DNA from 3 places in the Paenibacillus sp. MAH-35 genome. Region 1 is predicted to be linked to each of the others. Evidence: predicted binding sites of a transcription regulator. Region 1 holds the regulator's gene; each other region holds the start of a gene.
The links. The regulator LexA, encoded in region 1, represses DNA repair genes until DNA is damaged. The targets are predictions, from matches to a motif close to CGAACATATGTTCG.
Positions count from the first base shown of each region.

Region 2: a site for LexA is predicted at 2,069-2,082, ahead of uvrB (excinuclease ABC subunit UvrB). Genes of this name have one in related genera too.
Region 3: a site for LexA is predicted at 1,724-1,737, ahead of recA (recombinase RecA). Genes of this name have one in related genera too.

Region 1 is NZ_JBYUPU010000030.1:20,553-23,837, reverse strand. Features, by position in the region: gene AC3Y2E_RS24705 (extracellular solute-binding protein) at 1-824, opposite strand, end outside; gene lexA (transcriptional repressor LexA) at 1,173-1,796, shown strand; gene AC3Y2E_RS24695 (hypothetical protein) at 1,990-3,285, opposite strand, start outside.
Region 2 is NZ_JBYUPU010000045.1:3,206-6,490, forward strand. Features, by position in the region: gene uvrB (excinuclease ABC subunit UvrB) at 1-1,982, opposite strand, end outside; gene AC3Y2E_RS29365 (flagellar motor protein) at 2,150-2,935, shown strand; gene AC3Y2E_RS29370 (flagellar motor protein MotB) at 2,928-3,285, shown strand, end outside.
Region 3 is NZ_JBYUPU010000011.1:16,439-19,723, forward strand. Features, by position in the region: gene AC3Y2E_RS14015 (RecX family transcriptional regulator) at 1-502, opposite strand, end outside; gene recA (recombinase RecA) at 599-1,651, opposite strand; gene AC3Y2E_RS14025 (competence/damage-inducible protein A) at 1,966-3,216, opposite strand.

The DNA.
Region 1 (3,285 bases):
AGTCTCGCCGCGTCCATCAGACGGGAGTGCCGGAGCGATTCCGGGCTGCGGCCTTCCTGCCGGAGATCTTCCCCCGCCTGGAGCCAGAAGAGCGGCCAGCGGTTTTCATTCAGCAAATAAAAGGCGAATCCGAATCTCCCGTTCCCGTTCGTAAGCTCGATGGCGTTGCGGACCAGGTCGTCCCAGGTCCAGCTGCCGTCCGGCTCGGCCAAGCCCCGTTCGCGGAAATGCCGCTTATTGTAACAAAGCACGATCGGGGAAAAGATGATCGGGTACACATAATGCATCCCGCCGTCCTTGAACAGTCCCGAAAGGAACGGGTAGATCTCCCGCTTCTCCGGCAAAGGGGCGAACAGGGGAAGATGACCACTCTCTTTCATCCGCTGAAATTGAAGGTGGTTGATGACGATCGCATCGAATTCCGCCAGCTTCCGCTGGTCGCCCGGTCCGCCGAGATCCGATACAAACGGCACAAACTCAAGCTCGATCCAAGGATAGCGCTTACAAAAAAGCTCGGCGAGTCCGGATAATTTCATGTTGACCTCATCCGTACGGTTAATCCCGACGGTCAGACGAACCGTCTCCCGCTTCGCCAGCACCCGGCTGCCAACCCGCGGGATCTTCTCGATCCAGCCTTCCGCATTCAGTATGTCCAGCCCTTTGCGCACCGACTTGTTGCTTAATCTGAACATCTTCGCCTGCTCAAGCTCCGAAGGCAAGTAGTCGCCGGTTGCATACTTTCCTTCCAGAATGTCTGCTCGCAGCGTCTGTACCATATGATCCAGCTGTTTCTGAAATTGCTCATGCGTCGGTTTTTTCTTCAATCACCGGTCCTCCTTTGCTGCACCGTATATCTCCCCCTACATCGGCCTTATCCCATCCGGAACACCTCCTCTCCTTCTGCGGTCGGATCTGATGTATATAACAACTACAATAACATACATTACAGAATGCTATAATTGTTATATTTTTCTTGATTTCATTATAAAATGGCCCAATATAGGAGTCAACGATATCATGTACACTACAAACGAATACTTTATATACATCAGAACGACATGTTACCGGATGGTTGAATTGTTCAAGACCTATACTCGAACTTATGTTTGTACGAACTCGAGTTCTGTGGTATAATTTACCCATATAAAATGTCCGTAATGGGAGTGATGATCGTGAGCAAGGTTTCCAATCGCCAACAAGCGATACTGGAATTTATCAAGAACGAAGTACGCGATAAAGGCTACCCGCCTTCCGTAAGGGAAATCGGCGAAGCCGTCGGGCTTGCGTCCAGCTCTACCGTACACGGTCATTTGGACCGGCTCGAGAAGAAAGGTTACATCCGCAGAGACCCGACCAAGCCTAGAGCGATCGAGGTGCTCAGCGCCCATGACGAATCCGCCTCCGTATTTTCCTTCTCGATTGCGCGTGTACCGGTAGTCGGCAAAGTAACGGCAGGTATGCCGATTACGGCAACCGAGAATATCGAAGAGTATTTCCCGCTTCCGAGTCATTTCGTCGGCGACCACAGCGTATTCATGCTTCGCGTCGTCGGAGAAAGTATGATCGAAGCCGGCATTCACCATAACGACTACGTTATCGTTAAGCAGCAGCCGACCGCGAACAACGGCGATATCGTCGTCGCCATGACCGAAGATGACGAAGCGACCGTCAAGACGTTTTACAAGGAGCGCGACCATATTCGGCTCCAGCCGGAGAATCCGTCTATGGACCCGATTCGTCTCCGCAACGTAACGATCCTGGGGAAAGTAATCGGATTGTTCCGCGACATTCACTAAGTCTCATGTTGGCTCGCCCCTCTTACGGGACGAGCCATAATCCGTACGCCAAGAGAGCCCTGCCGGATATCCGGTCAGGGCTCTGGCTGTCTAATCGCACTGACAGCTGTCTTGCGCACCTTGTATTTCGTGATACATGCGCTGTCCGGCCGCAGCCAGATCCCCACGACCGGCTCGCTCGGGGTAGCGGGGATCAGTGTACTTTCAAGATCGCATAGCCATGGCCGGCAGTAATACTGAAGGTAATGCCGTCGCTGTCTACTATATCGTTATGAAGCGTAAAGTTTACGTGATCGATCACAGATACGGTTTTCCCTATATGTTCGGGGAGCTTGAGATTCGCTCCGGTAACGGGGACGTGGTAATCGATGTACACATATGTATCTTTGTCGTCTTGAACTACGCTTAGATTGGTGGCTTGCCCCGCCTCAACCGGCGACAAGTAGTTCCGGTATCCCATGAACGTTTTGTAGTCCCCGGCATTTAAGATCAGTCCGCTCATCGCGATCGGATAGCTTTTCCTCGTGCTGCGCATATCCCAGCCTCTCGATGTTTGAGCCGCCCGATCGGCGTTTTTGCTGTTCGTTTTGTCGACGATATATCCCATTGTAAAACCGACCTTCCCCAACCCGCTGCCGTCCCGCAGCCAGTCGACATATCGGTTGGGAGGCTTGGCCGGGTCAGCATAATCGGATGGGCCATATACGAGATTCATACTGTAACCGGTCATATCCACTATATTTTGAAAATCCTGCCCGCTTTTGATCTTCACATCCGGCATATAACGGCTGAGCGTATGACCGGACAAACTCATCGGCATCGACTGCAGAAAGCCGCAGTCCATGACTTGCAGCTTCTGCAAAGCCTTGAAGTTATGGGAGATATGACAGCGGCCGCCCTTCCTGAACGTATACACGATCGAGAGCCGAACAGCCCCCGCTACCGAATCGTTCACATAACTCACTCCCGGATGGGATTGCGCGAAATCTATGATCGCCCTATAGTCCATAATGCAATAAGATTCGTGCACCTTCAGAACTGTACCCGAGAACATCCCGTCCTCCGTAATTTCCTTGCCGTCCAGCAAATATTGCACCTTTATGTTGTTGATGGACGGATAGAGCTGAGCCCCCGGTACAAGGACGCTGACGTTCACCGGCTGTGTATGGACGGCACCGCTTACAGGAGTGAGATCTTGCCCGGGTTGGGCAAGCAGAGCGGATACGATCCCGTTCGTCACCGTATACGGGCACCCCCATGTAAGATGATCGCCGTTTACGTCCAGCAGCGTGTAGGTTGTCGTACCATCCGTCCATTGCGATCCCAGATCGTCCGCCGTTTTGTCGTGTCCGGCCATGGACACCTTCACTACACACGTATACCCGTGGTTCGCCCCTACCGTATTGAATGTACGAACAGGCGTAATATCGTCATGGTTGGCATGGATGATCTCAGGCCCGATTCGAGTCCGGATAAAGTTAAAGCTGCC
Region 2 (3,285 bases), on a different contig from region 1:
AGCTCCAATATCGCATCGCGCAGCTCGGCGGCACGTTCGAACTGCAAGCTTTTGGCAGCTTCCTTCATCTCCGCTTCGAGACGTTCGATCAGCGAGGCGCGGTCTTTCTTGGACATTTTCTCGGACTTCACGCCGGCCAGATAGTCCGCCTTCTGCTCCGCCACCTTCGTGGCCTCGATAACATCGTGCACCCGCTTCTGGATCGTCTGCGGCGTGATGCCGTGCTTCTCGTTGAACTCGATCTGGATCGCGCGCCGCCGCTCGGTCTCGCGGATGGCCCGGTCCATCGAATCTGTCCGCTTGTCCCCGTACATAATAACCCGGCCGTTCGCGTTCCGCGCCGCCCGTCCGATCGTCTGAATGAGCGACCGTTCGGCACGCAGAAACCCTTCCTTATCCGCATCCAATATGGCGACGAGGGATACTTCCGGCAAGTCCAGCCCTTCCCGCAGCAGGTTGATGCCCACCAGCACATGGAACGTGCCGAGCCGCAATTCGCGCAGCAGCTGCATCCGTTCAAACGTCTTGACATCGGAATGGAGATAACGGACCTTAATGCCGAGCTCTTTGAAATAATCCGTCAAATCCTCCGACATTTTCTTCGTCAGCGTCGTGACGAGCACCCGCTCGTCCTTGGCGATCCGCTCGTTGATCTCGCCGATCAGATCGTCGATCTGTCCCTTCGTCGGGCGCACCTCGATAATCGGATCGAGAAGACCTGTCGGCCGGATGATCTGCTGCACCATCGTCGGGCAGCTCTCAAGCTCATACGGGCCCGGCGTAGCCGAGACGAAGATCGCCTGGCTGATCTTCTGCTCGAACTCCTCGAATCGCAGCGGCCGGTTATCCAGCGCCGACGGCAGCCGGAAGCCGTGATCGACCAGCACTTCCTTCCGCGCCCGGTCGCCGTTGTACATCGCGCGGATTTGCGGAAGCGATACATGTGATTCGTCAACGATAACCAGCATATCGTCGGGGAAATAGTCCAGCAGCGTATACGGCGTAGCGCCGCGTTCGCGGAACGTAAGCGGGCCGGAGTAGTTCTCGATGCCGGAGCAGAACCCCATCTCGTGCATCATCTCCAGATCGTACCGGGTCCGCTGCTCCAGCCGCTGAGCCTCCAGCAGCTTGTTCTCGGAACGAAGCTCTTCGAGCCGCTCCTCCAGCTCGCGCTCGATGTCCACCAGCGCCTTCTTCATCGTATCCTCATGGGTGACGAAGTGAGACGCCGGGAAGATCGCCACATGATCCCGCTCGCCGAGAATCTCTCCGGTCAGCACGTCGATTTCAGTAATCCGCTCGATCTCGTCGCCGAACAGCTCGATGCGAATCGCCTGCTCGCCTCTCGAAGCCGGGAAAATCTCGATAACGTCGCCCCGAACGCGGAACGTCCCGCGGACGAAGTTAAGATCGTTCCGCGCGTACTGGATATCGACCAGCTTGTGCAAAATCTCGTTGCGCGGTCGTTCCATCCCCGTCCTCAGCGACAAGACGAGATTTCGGTACTCCATCGGGGAACCGAGACCGTAAATGCACGATACGCTGGCAACGATGATTACGTCGCGGCGTTCGAACAACGAACTGGTTGCGGAGTGGCGGAGCTTGTCGATCTCATCGTTAATACTGGAATCTTTCTCAATGTACGTATCGCTCGAAGGAATATACGCCTCCGGCTGGTAGTAGTCGTAATAACTGACAAAATACGACACGGCGTTATGGGGAAAAAACTCCTGGAACTCGCTGCAAAGCTGAGCCGCCAGCGTCTTGTTATGCGCAATAACAAGCGTCGGGCGGTTCACCCGGGCGATCACCTGGGCGGCCGTAAACGTCTTCCCCGTGCCGGTCGCGCCAAGCAGCGTCTGATATCTCTTGCCCTCCTGCAGTCCGCGGACAAGCTCGTCAATAGCCCCAGGCTGATCGCCTTGAGGCTGGAATGGAGAAACCAGTTGAAACGGTTTGTTGTGGAGCACGATATCGCTCATCGCTTTATCCCTCGCTCTGGGTCTTTCGACTCTATTGACTCTTTCTTCAATTACCGATATATGGTGTGACATGCGACAGGGTCTACCGAATGTTTGTTCTCATCAGATATTATACTTCTTTTTCCGAATTGTTGCAAATTTTCAAACAAAGGGTGTGGGTCTGTTTCATGGATTTAACTACGATTCTAGGCATAATACTTGGCCTGCTGGCATTGGTGGGAGGTTTCCTGCTGGATGGAGGCCATATCAACGGTCTGCTCGTATTAAGTGCCGCCATTATCGTGTTCGGAGGCACGATCGGCGCGGTTGTCGTCAGCTTCCCGAAATCGCAGCTGAAGCAGATCCCGAAAGCACTCCGCATGGCGTTCAGCGAAAGGAAAACAAAACCGGAGCAGCTGATCGAGGAGCTGGTCGAGATGGCGGTTATCGCCCGCCGGGAGGGCGTGCTTGCCATAGAAGACCGCGCTCAGCAGCACCCGAACGTTTTTCTCAGGGACGGATTGCAGATGGTGGTCGACGGCACGGACCCGGATCTGATCCGGCAAATTCTCGAAGTTGAGATCGAAGCGAAAGAAAAGCTGCATGCCAGCTTTGCGAAAATATTCGAAGCCGCCGGAGGTTACGCTCCGACGATGGGGATTATCGGTACGGTCATGGGTCTGATCCACGTCCTGAGCAACATGTCCGATCCCGAATCGCTCGCCGGATCGATTGCCGTAGCGTTCGCAGCCACCTTGTACGGCGTCGCCAGCGCGAACGTCATCTACCTGCCGATCGGCAGCAAGATCAAAGTCCGCAGCGAAGAGCAAATCGCCGAGATGGAGATGATGCTCGAAGGGCTGCTCGCCCTGCAGGCGGGACATAACCCGCAGATGATCCAGAAAAAGCTGACGTCCTTCCTGCTGCTCGACACGGAAGCGCAAGTTCGGAAGGAAGCGAACGCCGATGGCTAGGAGACGCAAGCAGCCGTCCGGTTCCCATTCCAGCAGCGAGCGATGGCTGATCACCTATGCCGACCTGATTACGCTGCTGATGATTTTTTTCGTCATCCTGTATGCGATGAGCAAGATCGACTCGGCCAAATACGACACGTTGTCCAGAGCGCTGCAGATGCAGTTCAACGACGGCTCCTCGGTCATCCCGAAAGGGACCGGCATTATGGGCGAGGCGATTCCCGGGGACCCGAAGTCCGGAGACCAGACGCAGCAGCAGCCGGAATCCAAGACGGAGCCAAACTCCGATCCCGAGAAAGAAAAAGAGAAGGAATTGCAAAATTTGCTGAAAATCGTTCAGCAATATATTG
Region 3 (3,285 bases), on a different contig from region 1:
GCTCGACGCAGATCCGCTCTTCTTCGTCCGGACGAACTTGATCAAGCGCCTCCTGAATCGTTGCAGGGGCGACACCCTTTTGCTGCAGCTCCTGCTTTACCCACCTGCTGCCCTTTTTCTGCGAGTAGATCCGCTGCTCCGTCCATAATGCCGCAAAATCGGCGTCGTCGAGATACCTCTGCTCCTTCAGCCGCTGTATAATCCGGTCAATCAGCGGTTCCGTATATTCCTTGCGCTTTAGAAACTGCCGGACCTCCTTCTCCGACCTCGGCCGGCGGCCGACATGCTTCAAGGCGTCAGACCATGCCCTCTGCTGCTCCTCGTCCTCCAGCACGCGGCGCAGCTTGTCCGCCTCGACCCGCTCCCCTTTCAGCAGCCGGTGCTTGATCAGCACTTCCTCGTAGACAGTTAGCGCATGCTGTCCGTCCAGATAGATGAGATACCGGCCGTTCCTCCTCGGATGCCTTTCGACAGCGGTAATGAGGGATTCCGTGTTGTTCATGCTGCCTCCTTCCGATAGCCAAACAGCGCAAAAACCGAAAACGCACCTTATCAAAATTCAAAGGTGCGCATCCGGTCATGCAGCCGTCACATGATGTTATTCGAACGCTGCCAGCTCATCTTCGTCCTCGTCGTCATCCGACGAAACCATCTGAGCGCCAACTTGGTTCATATTGCTTGCCTCACGGATCCTCTGTTCGATAACGGCAGCGATCTGCGGGTTATCTTTAAGGAACTGCTTTGCGTTTTCGCGGCCCTGGCCAAGACGTTCGCCGTCATAGGAATACCAAGCGCCGCTTTTGTTAACGATATCCATCTCCGTTCCGATATCCACAATGCTGCCTTCGCGGGAGATGCCTTCCCCGTACATGATGTCCACCTCGGCTTGCTTAAATGGCGGAGCAACTTTATTTTTAACTACCTTGATCCGTGTCCGGTTGCCGACCATGTCATTGCCTTGCTTGATCGTCTCGACACGGCGCACTTCCAGCCGGACGGAAGAATAGAACTTCAGCGCGCGTCCGCCCGGAGTCGTTTCCGGGTTACCAAACATAACGCCGACCTTCTCACGGAGCTGGTTAATAAAGATCGCGATAACCTTCGACTTGTTGATCGCACCAGACAGCTTCCGGAGCGCCTGGGACATAAGCCGGGCTTGCAGGCCGACGTGGGAGTCGCCCATCTCGCCTTCGATTTCCGCTTTCGGTACGAGAGCGGCTACGGAGTCAATAACAATGATGTCGACCGCACCGCTGCGAACGAGCGCTTCCGCGATCTCGAGCGCCTGCTCGCCTGTATCCGGCTGTGACAACAGCAATTCGTCGATGTTAATACCCAGCTTGCTTGCATACAACGGGTCCAAAGCGTGCTCGGCATCGATAAAGGCGGCTTGTCCTCCGGCCCGCTGCACTTCGGCGATCGCATGCAGCGCCACTGTCGTTTTACCTGACGATTCCGGTCCGTAAACTTCGATAATTCTTCCTCTCGGAAATCCGCCAACCCCAATAGCGATATCGAGCGCAAGCGCTCCGGTAGGGATGGTCTCCACCTGCATGTGGGTGGATTCACCAAGTTTCATAATCGATCCTTTGCCAAATTGCTTCTCAATTTGACGCAGGGCATTTTCCAACGCAGCGCGGCGATCTGACAACCTACTCACTTCCTTTTTATCGTTTCTATAGCTTATGATACCTTCTTTTCGCCCATTTGCCAAGTATTTTTTCGAACATACATTCGCATTTTTTTGCGAACAGTCGCTGCGGCCATCTCCAGTCCCGCCAAATAGCCGTATTCGCACGTATCCGCCCGATAAGCGTATGAGCTTCGAACGGACAAAAAAACACCGCAACAAGGCTACCAGGGCCATGTTACGGTGCTTCCGCTACAATACTGCAAGTATATCGCATGATCTCGTCCCGGGCAACAAAAACTTTGCCGGGCCGCCGAGCAGACGACGCTCGCGGCTTACTTTATAAGACGCTGCCACAGCCGGTATAAAGCGTGCTTGGCCGCCTTCAGCCGGATCGATTCGCGATTGCCCGACAATTGAAGCTTCTCCGCTTCGGCGCCGCGTCCGCGCTCGGCTAAACCGATGTAGACGAGCCCTACCGGCTTGCCTTCCGATTCAGCAGGCCCCGCTACTCCCGTAACCGAGATCGCGTAATCCGAGCCGATTCTCTCCATCACCTGCTCGGCGAGCAGCACAGCTGTCTCGGCACTGACTGCGCCGGGCGCGCCGGCGCCTTCGAGCAGTTCCGCCGGTACACCTAACAGGTTCCGCTTGATTTCGTTCGTATAACAGACAATCCCACCCTTGTAAGCGGCAGAACTGCCGGCTACTTCGGTGATCATCTCGCTGACCAGCCCTCCCGTACAGCTTTCGGCAAGCGCCAGCGTTTTGCCTGCTTCGGCAAGCTGCAATACGATCACACGTTCGATCGGCACATCCGAATCGGCATAGATGTGATCTCCGACCCGGCTCCGGATTTCCCGTTCGGTTGTCGCCAGCTTCCGCTGCGCTTCCTCGGCCGTCACGGCCCGCGTCGTCAGCCGGATGCTCACTTCGCCTTCCTTCGCATAAGGAGCGATCGTAGGGTCCTGCTGGCCTTCGATCAGGTCGATCAGCCGGTGCTCCAGGTTGGACTCGCCGATCCCGGCGAACTTGAGCATTTTCGAGTGCAGGGGAGCCGCTTGATCACCCATCACCGAGCTGATCCACGGGATCGCGTACCGGTCGAACATCGGCTTCATTTCCTTCGGCGGGCCGGGAAGCAGCACATAATGCGTCCCCTCATGCGTCAAAGCGACGCCTACCGCAAGCCCGTTGTCGTTGGAGAGTGGCTCGCAGCCTTCGATCAGATTGGCTTGTCTCGCGTTGCTCTCCACCATTTCCGTTCCTCGAGCGCGGAACAGCGAGACGATTTTGTCCATCGACGGTTGATGAATCGATATCGACAATCCGAGAAGCTCCGCAAGCGCATCCTTCGTCAGATCGTCCTGCGTCGGGCCCAGCCCTCCGGTCACGATGACGAAGTCCGCCCGCGAGGCCGCCAGCTCGAACGTCTGCCGCAGCCGCTCCCGGTTATCCCCGACGACCGTCTGGTAATACACATTCAGTCCTATGCCTGCGCAGCCTTGCGCTATGTATTGGGCGTTCGTGTTGACAATCTGGCCGAGCAGCAGCTCCGTGCCTACCGCGATAATCTCCGCTCTCATATCCGTTCTCCCTCTCCTGCCGCCAAGCCTTCCCAGCCTGCCGGCTCCGGTTATCTCCCCGAAAAACAA